Regions from separate parts of the Streptomyces sp. NPDC048434 genome, predicted to be linked through region 1. Evidence: riboswitches for the same ligand, from Rfam matches in the RefSeq annotation. Region 1 holds a riboswitch; the other holds the start of a gene.

Region 1 (7,287 bases):
GCCCTGTTGGACGACCCCCGGGCGCTCGCCCACGACCCCGTCACGGTCAACCGCCTGCGCCGTGTCCGGGACGCCCGCCGCGCCCGCCGCTGACGCGGGCGCCCGGCCGCCGCCCCGATGCGCCCGTGCACCCTCGCCCTGCCGCCGGGAGCTCCCCCCGGCGCCCGTTCCACCCCGGTAGGGTCGGCGCCATGGGCAGCCCCCCGAACGCCGCGCCGCACTCCCAGCCGACACCCGGATCCGTGCCGGCCCCGCGCACCCCTGCCGGCCGCGACGGCCTCGCCGCGCTGCTGGCCCACCCGGAACGCGCCGTCATCGCCCTCGACTTCGACGGCACCCTCGCCGATATCGTCCCCGACCCGGAGAAGGCCCGTGCCCATGGCGGCGCCGTCGCCGCCCTCGGCCGTCTGGTGCCCCGGCTGCGCGCCGCCGCGGTGATCACCGGCCGCCCGGCCACCGTCGCGGTCCGCCTCGGCGGCTTCGCCGACGTACCGGGCCTGGACCATCTCACCGTCCTCGGCCACTACGGCGCCGAGCGCTGGGAGGCGGCCACCGGCACCGTCCACGCGCCTGCGCCGCACCCCGGCGTCGCCGCCATACAGGGCGAGCTCCCCGGCGTCCTGGACGCCTCCGGCGTCTGGCACGGCACCTGGGTCGAGACCGCCATCGAGCGCAAGGGCGGCCGCGCCATCGCCGTACACACCCGCCGTGCCAGCGACCCCCAGGGCGCCTTCGACCGGCTGCGCGGCCCGCTCACCGCGCTCGCCGAACGCCACGGCCTGATCGTCGAGCCGGGCCGTCTCGTCCTGGAGCTCCGCCCGCCGGGCATGGACAAGGGCGTCGCCCTGGCCGACTGGGTCCGCGAGACCGGTGCCGCCACCGTCCTCTACGCCGGTGACGACCTGGGGGACCTGGCGGCCTTCGCCGCCGTCGAAAAGCTGCGTTCCGACGGCCTCAACGGTGTCCTGGTGTGCAGCGGCAGCAACGAGGTCGCCGAGCTGGCCGACCGCGCGGATCTGGTGGTCGACGGCCCGACCGGGGTCGTCGGGCTGCTCGCCGCCCTGGCCGACCGGCTGGACGAGGGCCAGGGCGCGCGCTCCTGAGGGTGCCCTCGCGCGCCGCAGCATGCTCGACCTGAAGAGCCGTGGCCGTACGGTCACGGCCTGCGCGGGCCGTGGTGGGCGACCGGTCCCGGGCTGTGATGTGCGTCCCGTTGCCGCTCAGCCGGCCGCCGCAGGCCCGGCCGTGCGCGCCGACCGGCCCCCGGCTGTGATGTAGGTCCTGTCACCGCTCAGTGCCGCCGCTCTACGCTCCTACCTGCCACGCGCGCCCCTGGGCGCGCCGAGTGCCCGCGGCCGGATCACGCACAGGTGACAGCGCCCCGGCGGGCACATGTGAAGGACGGTTCCGCCATGCCCACTGCTCTCTCGCCCGTCATAGCTGCCTCCACCCGCTGGCTGCTGTCGGCATTCCCGTCGGCGGCCGGCCCGCTGGACGATGCCCTGGCCGAGGCTCAGGCAGGTCACGCGGTCACCATCGCCGCCGCCCTGCGCTACCCCACCGAGCTGGACGCCGAACTGGTGATCCTGCTCGGCCCCGGCGGCTCCGCCCGGCTGGACTTCGTCACCGGCGCCGATGCCCCTCCGCCGGAGGGAGCCGCAGACGCCTGGCGCAGCTGGGTGGACGAAACCGTCGTCAGCTGGGCGGCCTGCCTGCTGGCCGACGCCGATCTCGCCGTGGTGGCGGCGGCCTGCCTGGCCGCAACCCATCACGGCGCGGACAACGTGGGCACCGCCCGCCGGCTGACGATTCCCAGCCCTCGCGATCACCGCGCGGCGCCGCTGCTGCGCCACCCGGACCTGGTCGGCCCGATCGCCGACCTGCACCGCGAGACCCTGCGCGGCCTCCTCGACGCCGCCCCGGCCGGCGGCTCCCCCGAGCGAACGTAACCACGCGGCCCGCAGACCGGAACGGCCGTCGCGGAGAACGGCTCAGGGGGCATCCCGCTTCGGGGTGTCCTCCTTCAGCGCCCGCAACTGCTCCAGGAACCACTGCGCCGGCGGCAGCGCCGTGGCGGCAGCGGCCAGCCGCGCCGTGCGCTCGCTGCGTTCCCCGGCCGCCATCGACAGCGCCTCGTGCAGCGCCCGCGCGGTGCCGCTGACGTCGTACGGGTTGACCGTGAGGGCGTCCTCGCCCAGCTCCTCGTGGGCCCCGGCCTCCCGGGAGAGCACCAGCACACAGCCATGGTCGGAGACCACCGGGATCTCCTTCGCGACCAGATTCATCCCGTCCCGGATCGGGTTGACCAGCGCCACGTCCGCCAGGCGGTAGGCGGCCAGCGAGCGCGCGAAGTCATCCTTCACATGCAGCACGACCGGCTGCCAACTCTCCGTGCCGTACTCGGCGTTGATCGCCTCGGCGAGCCGTCCGACCTGTGCCGTGTACTCCCGGTAGACGGCCAGGTCCTGGCGCGACGGATAGGCGAACGCGACGTGTACGACGCGCTCGTGCCACGACGGGTGTCCCGCCAGGAACTCCCGGTAGGCGAGCAGCCCCCGCACGATGTTCTTCGACAGCTCGGTCCGGTCCACCCGGACGACGGTCCTGCGTGCCGTCCCGTCGGGCCCCGCGCCGATCTGCTCCCGCAGGGCGGTCAGCCGCTCGTTGACGTCCGCCTGTTGCGACCGCTCCCGCAGGAACCCGGCATCCGCCCCGAGCCCGTGCACACCGATCCGGGTCTCGCCGGTGCCGTCGACCACCTCGGCGCAGCACGCGCGGAACGCGTCCGCCCAGCGGTGCGTCAGGAACCCCAGCCGGTCGGCGCCCAGCATCCCCCGCAGCAGCTGCTCGGCGATGTCGTCCGGCAGCATCCGGAAGTACTCCGGCGGCGCCCACGGCGTGTGCGAGAAATGGGCGATCCGTACGTCGGGCCGCAGCGCCCGCAGCATCCCCGGGACCAGGGACAGGTGGTAGTCCTGCACCAGCACCGCCGCACCCTCGGCGGCCTCGTCGGCCAGCGCCTGTGCGAAGGTGCGGTTGTACGCCTCGTACGACGTCCACTGCTCCCGGAACTGTGCACCGAAGGCCGGCTCCAGCGGCGTCTGGTACAGCATGTGGTGGACGAACCACAGCACCGAGTTCGCGATGCCGTTGTAGGCCTCGGCATGCACCTCGGCCGGGATGTCCAGCATCCGGACGCGCTGTCCACCGGTGTCCCCCGGCTCCAGCGCACCGCCCGTCCGCCGTACGGCCTCCCGGTCCCCGTCGCCCAGTGCGGCGCACACCCACACCGCGTCCGTGCCGGGCCCGATGGCCGACAGCCCGGACACCAGCCCGCCCCCGCCCCGCTTGGCGGTGAGCGTGCCGTCCTCCGTCAGACCGTAGGAGACCGGCCCGCGATTCGACGCGACAAGAACCTCGGCACCTGCAGGGACCGCATTGCCTTCAGAGACCCTCTCGGAGACCATGACGCCAGATTAACCACCCGCAGATCCGCGCAAACGTACGGAACTCGGCCAGGTCGTGTCCGAGGGCGGTCCCGGTCATGTGCCGGTACCCCGGCGGTCTGCCCGGCCGGGCTCCGCCGCCCCGCGGAGGGAGCGCCCCCGGCTCCTGGCCGGCCGGAGCCTGCCAGGAGCCGGGGGCGCAGCGGTTGCGACGCGCTCCATCCGCAGTGCGGGACTCAGTCGAGCTCGACGCCCATGTTGTGGGCGAAGCTCTGCCACTTCTCGACGGCGAAGCGCTTGTTGAGCGAGTCGGGCACGCTCGGATGGGTGACGTAGCCCTCGACGTGGAGCTCCAGGTAGCCCTTGGAGTCCGTGTAGAAGTTGAAGTAGACCTTCGAGCCCTTGCCGTCGAAGTGGCCCTTCTCCGCGGTGAAGTACCAGGCGTTCCTCATGGAGCCGATGCCGTGGTAGCGCACCGGAGCGTCCTTGCAGGCGAAGAAGACTGCGCAGGCCTCAAGGTTGATCCGCTGGTTCTCCTTCGGGAACTTCTTGGGCGCCCCCTTGACGGGGAACGTGCAGTTGAAGCAGTGCTTCAGCGACTTCATCGCCTTGTCCGGGCTCACCTTGAGCCCCGGGTAGTGCGCGTTGTTGGGCTTGACGGTGAAGCGCTCGTCGTACAGCTTGCGCAGGCCCGCCGCCGCACCCTTGGTGCCCGCGGACGGGGCGGCGGCAGCCTTGGTCACGAGCTGCTGCGCCGAGTCGCCCGACTGTGCCTGAGCGGGCGTCGCGGTGGCCAGCACGCCCACTGCCGCCACGGCGGTGAGGATCTGCCCCGTAGAGATACGCATGAAAAGACTTCCCCCTGGTCACAAAGCAAGATCAAGAACGCCGTCACCCTACCCGCTCCGACTACCCGTCAGTAACTGAATATGGCTTCCCCTCCGGGAAGTTCGGGGGATGTCGCCCGTGGCCTGCCCGGCTCGACCAGGGGGGCGGTGCGGGCGTGCGGATTGCGGCAGGACTGGGCGTCACGTCCGGTGCGGCTGCCTGTGTGCGCGGGCGATGGTGCGTGGCCGACGGCAGGCCCGCGGAGCGGGTTCACCTGCCGTCCGTGGAAGAGGCCGCGGGTCTTCAGGCCGCGCGCCGCTCCGCGTACTCCGGGATTTCGGCCATCGGGGGGCGCTCCTCGGTGTCGACCTCCGTGGTGCGCGGGACGAAGCCCTGCTCGCCGCGGTCGAACTGGGTGAGCCGGGGGCGCACCAAGTGGCCGCGGGTCAGGCGCAGTTGCGCGGTCCGGTAGATCGCGGCGGCCATCCGGCCCAGGGCCTGGCCGTCCTGGTGGCGGTGTTTGCGTACGCCGACGTCCACCTGGGCGAGGGCGTCGAGGCCGACAGTGTGCAGGGCGTCGACGAGCAGGCCGAGCTCGACGCCGTAGCCGACCGGGAACGGCAGCCGCTCCAGGAGGGAGCGGCGGGCCGCGTACTCGCCGCCCAGGGGCTGGACGAAGCCGGCCAGCTGCGGCCAGTGCAGATTCAGCAGCGGACGGGCGACCAGCTCCGTCACCCGGCCGCCCTGGCCGGCCCCGGCGCCCTCGGCGCCGGTCTCCAGGGGGCGGTCGTACATCGCCTTCACGAACTGGATGTCCGGATCCGTGAGCAGCGGGCCGACGGTCCCGGAGACGAAGCCGGCGGAGAATTCGCGCAGGTCGGCGTCGATGAAGCAGACGATGTCGCCGGTGGTGACCAGCAGGGAGCGCCACAGCACCTCGCCCTTGCCGGGGAGGGCGGGCAGCCGCGGCAGGACGCTGTCGCGGTGGACGACCCGGGCGCCGGCCGCCGCCGCGACCTCGGCGGTGCGGTCGGTGGAGCCGGAGTCCAGCACCACCAGCTCGTCGACGAGCGGGACGGTGTCGGTCATCAGCTCGGCGCGGATCACCGACACGATCGCCCCGACGGTGGCCTCCTCGTCGAGCGCGGGCAGCACCACGCTGACCGTGCGGCCCGTCTGGCGCTTCGCCTCCAGCAGCTGCCCCAGCGGGCGGTCCGCGGCGGACCAGGAGCGGCTGCTCAGCCAGCCCTCCACCTCTTCCAGCACGTCTACGACTCCTCGGTCGCCGCCGGATCGGCGGCCTGTGTGATCCATCTCGCGGTTCGGACGACTATCTCAACAGTCACGGCCTTCGGTTACAGTCTTGAACAACGCGGATGGCCGTCGCATGTCGGGGTCCGCGCCACAAACGCCTGGGTTTCGGCCCAGCGCCATACCGCTCATCCAGAGGGGCAGAGGGATACGGCCCGTTGAAGCCCCGGCAACCCTCCAGCCGGTCTTGCCGCCAGGACGCTGAAATGTCCCGCGTGCGCGAGGCTCCCGGCTTGGGAAGGTGCCAAATCCGTCTCGTGGCGAGATTCGTCGCGAGGAAGATGAGGAGAAAGGGCCTCGCCTCCATGGCTGTGCAAGTCACCGAAAACACCCCCACCGTCGCTCTGGGCCCCGCCGCCGCGCTGTCCTGCCGCGAGTGCGGCCAGCGCTTCCCGCTCGGCCCGATCTTCGCGTGCCAGGAATGTTTCGGGCCGCTCGAAGTCGCGTACGACCTGCCGAGCGGCGACCCCGAGGGCCTGCGGAAGCAGATCGAGGCCGGTCCGGACAACATCTGGCGCTACGCCCCGCTGCTGCCCGTCCCCGCCGACGTGGCCGACAAGCCCAACCTGAACCCCGGCTTCACCAAGCTCGTCAAGGCCGACCGGCTCGCCGCCGAGCTGGGCGTCACCGGCGGTCTGTACGTCAAGGACGACTCCGGCAACCCGACGCACTCCTTCAAGGACCGCGTCGTGGCGATCGCCGTCGAGGCCGCCCGCGCGTTCGGCTTCACCACGCTCTCCTGCTCCTCCACCGGCAACCTCGCCGGTGCGGTCGGCGCCGCGGCCCGCCGCGCCGGTTTCGAGTCCTGCGTGTTCATCCCGCACGACCTGGAGGCCGGCAAGGTCGTCATGGCCGCGGTCTACGGCGGTGACCTGGTCGGCATCGAGGGCAACTACGACGACGTCAACCGCTTCTGCTCGGAGCTCATCGGCGATCCGCTGGGCGAGGGCTGGGGCTTCGTCAACGTCAATCTGCGCCCGTACTACGGCGAGGGCTCCAAGACCCTCGCGTACGAGATCTGCGAGCAGCTGGGCTGGCAGCTCCCGGACCAGATCGTCATCCCGATCGCGTCCGGCTCGCAGCTCACGAAGATCGACAAGGGTCTCAAGGAGCTGATCGCCCTCGGCCTGGTCGAGGACAAGCCGTACAAGATCTTCGGCGCCCAGGCGGAGGGCTGCTCGCCGGTGTCCACGGCCTTCAAGGCCGGGCATGACGTCGTGCGCCCGCAGAAGCCGAAGACCATCGCCAAGTCGCTGGCGATCGGCAACCCGGCCGACGGCCCGTATGTGCTCGACATCGCCCGCCGTACGGGCGGCGCCGTCGAGGACGTCAACGACGAGCAGGTCGTGGACGCGATCAAGCTGCTGGCCAGGACGGAAGGCATCTTCGCGGAGACCGCGGGCGGGGTGACCGTCGGCGTGACCAAGAAGCTCGTCGAGGCCGGTCTGCTCGACCCCTCCCTGACCACCGTCGTCCTGAACACCGGTGACGGCCTCAAGACACTGGACGCGGTCGCCCCGACCTCCGGACCCACGGCGACGATCCGTCCCGATCTGGACGCGTTCCGCGCGGCCGGCCTGGCACGCTGAGGCTGTCGGCCGGTCCGCGGACGAGGCCGCGCCACAGCCCCCGAACTCGTACTCCGTCATTCCTGGAAGGCACCACCATGAGCGTCAAGGTCCGCATCCCCACCATCCTCCGC
Region 2 (7,287 bases), on a different contig from region 1:
CAGTCCACCAACCTCCCGCTGCGTCCCGAGGACATCGCGGTCGGCTCCCTGACGTTCGCCAAGCCCGAGGGCCTGGAGGAGAACGACGAGGAGTTCGCCGAGAAGATCGCCAAGGACGCCCTGATGCTCGTGCGGATCCAGCCGCAGGACATCAAGGACAAGCACGAACTCTCCTGGTCGCACGAGGGCATCGTGGCGTACTCGAAGATCTGCACCCACGTGGGTTGCCCGATCAGCCTGTACGAGCAGCAGACCCACCACGTGCTCTGCCCCTGCCACCAGTCGACGTTCGACCTCTCTGACGGTGGCCGGGTGATCTTCGGCCCGGCCGGACACGCCCTGCCGCAGCTGCACATCACGGAGAAGGACGGCTTCCTGGAGGCCGCAACCGGCTTCGCGGAGCCCGTCGGCCCGAGCTTCTGGGAGCGCGGATGAGTAACGAGACAACCGCGACCACCACACGCCGTGGCCCCGCGCCACGGGGCGAGCGGATCGCGGACTGGGCGGACGGCCGGCTGGGCATCTACAGCCTCGCCAAGTCCAACATGCGCAAGATCTTCCCGGACCACTGGTCCTTCATGCTGGGTGAGGTCGCGCTCTACAGCTTCATCATCATCATCCTGACCGGTGTCTATCTGACGCTGTTCTTCCACCCGAGCATGGCCGAGGTGACCTATCACGGTTCCTATGTGCCCATGCAGGGGATCCGGATGACGCAGGCCTTCGAGTCGACGCTGGACATCAGCTTCGACGTCCGCGGTGGCCTGCTCATCCGCCAGATCCACCACTGGGCGGCGCTGGTCTTCCTGGCCGCGATGATGGTCCACATGATGCGGGTGTTCTTCACCGGCGCCTTCCGCAAGCCGCGCGAGGTCAACTGGCTGTTCGGCTTCCTGCTGTTCGTGCTGGGCATGTTCACCGGCTTCACCGGCTACTCGCTCCCCGACGACCTGCTCTCCGGTACCGGTGTGCGGTTCATCGAGGGCGTCGTCCTGGCGATGCCGCTGGTCGGTTCGTACCTGCAGTTCTTCATCTTCGGCGGGGAGTTCCCGGGGCACGACATCATCCCGCGGTTCTTCACGGTGCACGTCCTGCTGCTGCCGGGCATCATGCTCGGCCTGCTGGTGGCGCACCTGATCCTGGTCTTCTACCACAAGCACACCCAGTTCCCCGGTGCCGGCAAGACCAACAACAACGTCGTGGGCATGCCGCTGCTGCCGGTCTACATGGCCAAGGCCGGAGGCTTCTTCTTCCTGGTCTTCGGTGTGATCGCCGCGATCGCCGCGATCGCCAGCATCAACCCGGTGTGGGCGATCGGCCCCTACCGGCCCGACCAGGTGTCCACCGGCGCCCAGCCCGACTGGTACATGGGCTTCGCCGAGGGTCTGGTGCGTGTCATGCCGGGCTGGGAGTGGAACTTCTGGGGCCACACCGTCAACTTCGGTGTGCTGATCCCGATCATCATCTTCCCGCTGGTCCTGGTCGCGATCGCGGTCTACCCGTTCGTCGAGTCCTGGATCAAGGGTGACAAGCGCGAGCACCACATCCTGGACCGCCCGCGCAACGTCCCGACCCGTACCGGCTTCGGTGTCGCCTGGCTGATCGCGTACTTCGTGATGCTGATCGGTGGCGGCAACGACCTGTGGGCCACCCACTTCCACCTGTCGATCAACTCGATCACCTGGTTCGTCCGGATCGCGTTCTTCGTCGGGCCGGTGCTGGGCTTCATCGCCACCAAGCGGTTCTGCCTGGGTCTGCAGCGGCGCGACAGGGACAAGGTGCTGCACGGACGCGAGTCCGGCATCATCAAGCGCCTGCCGCACGGTGAGTTCATCGAGGTCCACGAGCCCCTCGACCAGGAGCAGCTGCACGTGCTCACGCAGCACGAGCAGCCCACCCCGGTCGAGCTCGGCCCGGAGGTCGACGAGAACGGTGTGGCACGCAAGCTGTCGCTCTCGCAGAAGCTGCGCGCCCGGCTCTCGCAGAACTTCTACGGCGAGGACAACGTCATCCCGAAGCCCACGGTGGAGGAGTACAAGGAGATCACCAGCGGCCACGGCCACCACTGATCACCGCGGCGCCTCGTAGCGCACCGTAAGTAGCACGCCACCCAGAGGGCCCCGTCCCTCCCCGCGCTCGGCCTCGGCCGAGCAGGGGAGACCCCAATCCGGACGGGGCCCTCCGGCGTGCCGTCGTCTCGATAGGGTGACGGCATAAGCAGGAGACGAACCAGGAGTGTGGACCATGAACGTTGTGACCCCGGTGGGCGGCGACAGCGTGGCGGCTCACACCTGGCCGGGCGTCCTCAACGCCCTGCTCGACGGCCATGACCTCGCCGCGGACGACACCGCATGGGCGATGGACAAGATCATGCGGGGCGAGGCCACCGACGCCCAGATCGCCGGCTTCGCGGTGGCGCTGCGGGCCAAGGGCGAGACCGTCGCGGAGATCTCCGGACTGGTGCGCACGATGTATGCGCACGCCCGGCTGATCGAGGTGCCCGGGCCGAGCGTGGACATCGTCGGCACCGGCGGCGACGGCGCCAAGACCGTCAACATCTCCACGATGTCCTCGATCGTGGTGGCCGGCACCGGCGCCAAGGTCGTCAAGCACGGCAACCGCGCCGCGTCCTCGGACAGCGGCTCCTCCGACGTGCTGGAGAAGCTCGGCGTCAATCTCGACCTCACCCCGCAGCGGGTCACCGAGGTCGCCCAGGAAGCGGGCATCACCTTCTGCTTCGCGGTGATGTTCCACCCCTCGCTGCGGCATGTCGCCAACGCCCGGGGCCAGCTCGGCATCCGTACGACGTTCAATGCGCTGGGCCCGCTGACCAACCCCGCGAGGGTCGGCGCCCAGGCGACCGGAGTCGCCGACGCCCGGATGGCGCCGATCCTGGCCGGGGTGCTCGCCGAGCGCGGCTCGTCGGCGCTGGTCTTCCGGGGCGACGACGGCCTGGACGAGCTGACCACGACCGCGACCTCCCGGGTCTGGATCGTCCGGGACGGCACGGTGCGCGAGGAGGCCTTCGACCCGCGGGACGTGGGGATCCCGCTGGTGCCGGTGGAGGCGCTGCGCGGCGCGGACGCGTCGTACAACGCGGAGGTGGCCCGCCGGCTGCTGGACGGGGAGACCGGTCCGGTGCGCGATGCGGTGCTGCTGAACTCCGCGGCGGCGCTGGTCGCGCTGGAGCCGACCGACGCCCCACTGGCGGAACAGATCCGGGCCGGTATCGACAGGGCCGCCGCCGCGATCGACTCGGGTGCGGCGCTTCAGGCGCTGGAGCGCTGGGTGGCCGCCAGCAACACATGAGCGCGCGGTGACGCAGAGTGTGACGCAAGCCCCGGTCCGGTATACGGACCGGGGCTTGCGCGATGTTGCCGGTGTGGCATGATTCTGCGCAGGTCACGAGTGACAGCGATGCAGGCCCCGGCCCGCTGTCCGGCAACCCTCCTTCCGTGGCGGGGTGCCCCGGGTGATGACCAGGCCGCAGGCAGCGAGGTCTGCGGCAAGCGCGGATCCCTCGCCAGGGATCCTGGTCCCCGAGGGAGAACTTCCGTGAATCAGCGAATGCGATAGGGCTCGACGGCCCCTTTTCCGCACCTCTTTTCCTTTTCCGCTGCGGCGCCGTGCCGTGCGCTCCTGCGCCCCGCCCGCAGCGAATTCGCTTACCTCTTACGGGAGTTCGCCATGTCTGTTTCCGCCGTTGCCGCCGACCGCTCCGTGTGTGCCCCGCTGCCGGTTCTCGGCCGGGACGTCCTCGTTCCGCTCGTGACCGGCGGCGAGGTCGACTACGCCGCGCTGGACTACGCCGCCAGCGCGCCCGCGCTGCAGCGGGTCTGGGACGACGTGGCGGCCTACGCCCCGTACTACGGCAGTGTGCACCGCGGCGCCGGGTACCTCTCGCAGCTGTCCACCGACCTCTTCGAGAACAGCCGCCGGACGATCGCGGAGTTCCTGGGCTGCGGGTCCGAGGACCAGGTGGTCTTCACCCGCTCCACCACCGACTCGCTGAACCTGCTCGCCGCCGTACTCCCGCAGGGCACCCGGGTGTTTGTCTTCGAGACCGAGCATCACGCCTCGCTCCTGCCGTGGGAGCAGCGCGCGGATGTCGCGGTGACCTACCTCAACGCGCCGCGCACCCCGCAGCAGGCGGTGGACACCCTGGAGAAGGCGCTGGCCGAGCGGGAGCCCTACGGCCCGGCGCTGGTCTGTGTGACCGGTGCGTCGAATGTGACCGGTGAGCTGTGGCCGGTGCGGGAGCTGGCGACCGCCGCACATGCGCACGGCGCGCGGATCGTGCTGGACGCGGCGCAGCTCGCCCCGCACCACCCCGTGGACATCGCGGACCTGGACGTCGACTGGATCGCCTTCTCCGGGCACAAGCTGTACGCGCCGTTCGGCGCCGGTGTGTTGGCCGGCCGCGCGGACTGGCTGCAGGACGCCGAACCGTATCTGGCCGGCGGCGGCGCCAGCCGCAAGGTCTCCCGGCGGACGGACGGCGGCGTGGACGTCGAGTGGCACACCACCGCCGCGCGGCACGAGGCCGGTTCGCCGAACGTCATCGGCGCCTATGCGATCGCCTCGGCCTGCCGGGCGCTGACCGAGGCCGGATTCGAGGGCCTGGTCGCCCGTGAGCAGGAGCTGATCGCCCGGGTGCGGGAAGGGCTGGCCGAGGTGCCCGAGGTGAACGTGCTCTCGCTCTTCGGCGAGGACGCGGCGCGGGTGGGCGTCCTCTCCTTCGTCGTCGAGGGCTGGAACAGCTCGCACTTCGCGGCGGCGCTGTCGGCGGAGTACGGCATCGGCGTCCGCGACGGCCTGTTCTGCGCGCACCCGCTCGTACGGACCCTGCTGGGCAGCGAGCCGCAGGAGCCGGGGGAGTGCGGGGCCCCGGAGGCGGCGCCCGGTGAGCGGTCGCTGAACGCCATCCGGGTCAGCTTCGGTGCCGGGACGCCCGACGAGCACGTCGAGCGGTTCGTCCGGGCGGTCAAGGAACTGGTGGCGGACGGTGCGCGCTGGAACTACCGCACGGAGGACGGGCGTTGTGTGCCCGCCGTCTGATCCCACGTTGTCGGCTCTCTCGCCGTAGTGGTTGTCCGCCGTTGCGCCTGGCGGCGGGCCGGGTCCGCTGCGCGGGGCTGTGGGTACGGTGAGTGGATGGGTGAAACGTGGGTGGGGGCGGGCGTTCGGCCCGCCGGTTCACGGGCGAGACGCAAGGCGCACTGGACCACCTACCGGCACCCCCACCAGCCTTTTCCACCCCTCAACGGGAGGGGACGCGCCGCAGGACGAAGTCCGGAGGAGCGGCACCGCACCCGACAGCCCCGCGCAGCGACCCCAGCCCGCCGCAGGCGCAACGGCGAGCAAGGCCGACAACGTGGGGCGCAAGGCAAAGCGCAGCGGAGAGGCGCAACGGCGAGCAAGGCCGACAACGTGGGGCGCAAGGCAAAGCGCAGCGGAGAGGCGCAACGGCGAGCAAGGCCGACAACGTGGTGCGCAAGGCAAAGCGCAGCGAAAACGTGGGAAAGAAAGGGCTACGCGTCGAGGCCGATCGCGAACGCCGCCTCAAGGTCGTGCTGGGAGTACGTACGGAACGCGATGTGCGTCTCCGTGGCGGCGACGCCGGGCACCTTGCTGATCCGGCCCGGGATGACGTCGGCGAGGTCGTCGTGGGCGGCGACCCGCACCATCGCGATCAGATCGTGGGCTCCGGTGACCGAGTAGACCTCGCTGACACCTTCCAGCGCGGCGATCTTCGCGGCAATCTCCGGGATCTGGTCCACGTTGGTCTTGATGAGCACGATCGACGTGATCACGGCTGGCTCTCTCCCTCGGTTGCCCGGTCATCTCCCCCGGTGGCCCCCACACTATCCCTCCCGTATCGGGCCCAGGCGTACAGGAAGCCGAGCGCGAAGCCGACGACATGGGCGAGGTAGGCGACGCCGGGACCGCGGGGGTCGTCCTGCGCGGCCTGCCACTGAAGGAAGAACCAGAACAGCAGCACGATCCAGGCGGGGAAGCGCAGCGGCAGGAAGAACAGGAACGGGAAGACGCTGGTGACCCGGGCCGTGGGGAACAGAAAGAGGAAGGCGCCCAGTACGCCGGAGATCGAGCCGGAGGCGCCCACCAGCGTCTGGCCCGAGGCGGCGTGTGCGGCCGCGTAGCCGAGCAGCGCCAGGTAGCCGATGATGAGGTAGAAGGCGGCGAACGGCAGCCTGCCCATACGTGCCTCGGTCATCCCGCCGAAGACGTACAGGAAGAGCACGTTGCCGAGCAGATGCAGCCAGCTGCCGTGCACGAACAACGCGGTGAGCGGGGTGATCAGCGCCCGTACCGAACCGCTCCACAGATGCAGCGGGATCACGCCCCACCGCTCGAAATACGCGGTCTGGGCCTTCAGCAGGGCATCGCCGGTGCCGTATATCCGGTTCAGGCCGGAGGCGGGGCCGACCACGAAGACCGCACAGCACAGGCCGATCAGCACATTCGTCATCCGCGAGAACACCGCGGCCAGTGACCGGGTGGGGTGCGGAGGGCGGGGGAGGAGACCGGACGAGCGGGGAGAGCGGGGTGAGGGGGCCGGCACCGTCATGAGGTGATCATGACCCAATGCGGGCAATCGGGACAGAGTGCCTCGCCGCATCCCGGCACCTGGGCGGGCCCGCACCGGCCCCCCATCAGGCCGTAGGGTTACAGGCAGTACTTTGCGTACTTCCGCGAGCCGACGGCGCACCGTGTGAACCGCGCAGCAGCACGAGACGACGAGCACGAAAGAGGACGACACGATGGCTGTTCCCCTGCCGACGGACGGAACCCGGTGGCGCTGCACCCTGTGCGGCAACCTCACGCGTTTCGATGTGACCCGCCGGTCGAAGGTCGTGGAGTACGTCCACCTGGACCTGGCCGGGGCGCCGACGGTGGAGGAGCGCGAGGTCCTCAGTGAGAGCATCGAGTCCGTGCGCTGCCGCTGGTGCAACGCGGTCGACCAGATCGAGCTGGTCGACCGCCCGGGCGCGAACGCCTGAGATCGGAGCGATGCAGCCGTGGTGGACCGTCCAGAAGGGGAGCCGGGGGCCCAGCGTGACGACGCACCCGAGGGTGCGGCCGACGAAGTGCTCGACCGTCCGCTGCCCGAGGGCGTACGGCGCCGTGTCGTGGCGCTCACCGCGGAGTCGTTCGGCGCACTGACCCTCACCGAACTTCCGCCCCCACTGCGGCAGTACGCCCGGTTCACCCCGACTCGTCGGGCCAAATTCGCCGGAAATGCGATGGCCGCGGCGCTGGAGAGCG

What was found. A riboswitch is a leader RNA that binds a small molecule or an ion and turns the genes downstream of it on or off. The one in region 1 is predicted to bind S-adenosylmethionine.
Region 2: linked by a shared signal. The riboswitch ahead of ACGFWI_RS35970 (aminotransferase class V-fold PLP-dependent enzyme) and the one ahead of thrC (threonine synthase) in region 1 are both predicted to bind S-adenosylmethionine.

Annotation. Positions count from the first base shown of each region.
Region 1 is NZ_JBICXQ010000024.1:79,288-86,574, reverse strand. It holds gene ACGFWI_RS26600 (DUF3263 domain-containing protein) at 1-93, shown strand, start outside; gene otsB (trehalose-phosphatase) at 192-1,103, shown strand; gene ACGFWI_RS26590 (hypothetical protein) at 1,413-1,949, shown strand; gene ACGFWI_RS26585 (trehalose-6-phosphate synthase) at 1,992-3,467, opposite strand; gene ACGFWI_RS26580 (hypothetical protein) at 3,683-4,294, opposite strand; gene ACGFWI_RS26575 (glucosyl-3-phosphoglycerate synthase) at 4,578-5,540, opposite strand; SAM riboswitch class I at 5,711-5,873, shown strand; gene thrC (threonine synthase) at 5,891-7,174, shown strand; gene ACGFWI_RS26565 (MoaD/ThiS family protein) at 7,252-7,287, shown strand, end outside.
Region 2 is NZ_JBICXQ010000043.1:48,072-55,358, reverse strand. It holds gene ACGFWI_RS35985 (Rieske 2Fe-2S domain-containing protein) at 1-435, shown strand, start outside; gene ACGFWI_RS35980 (cytochrome bc complex cytochrome b subunit) at 432-2,069, shown strand; gene trpD (anthranilate phosphoribosyltransferase) at 2,245-3,309, shown strand; SAM riboswitch class IV at 3,401-3,518, shown strand; gene ACGFWI_RS35970 (aminotransferase class V-fold PLP-dependent enzyme) at 3,688-5,058, shown strand; gene ACGFWI_RS35965 (Lrp/AsnC ligand binding domain-containing protein) at 5,532-5,813, opposite strand; gene ACGFWI_RS35960 (rhomboid family intramembrane serine protease) at 5,810-6,490, opposite strand; gene ACGFWI_RS35955 (hypothetical protein) at 6,783-7,022, shown strand; gene ACGFWI_RS35950 (NYN domain-containing protein) at 7,041-7,287, shown strand, end outside.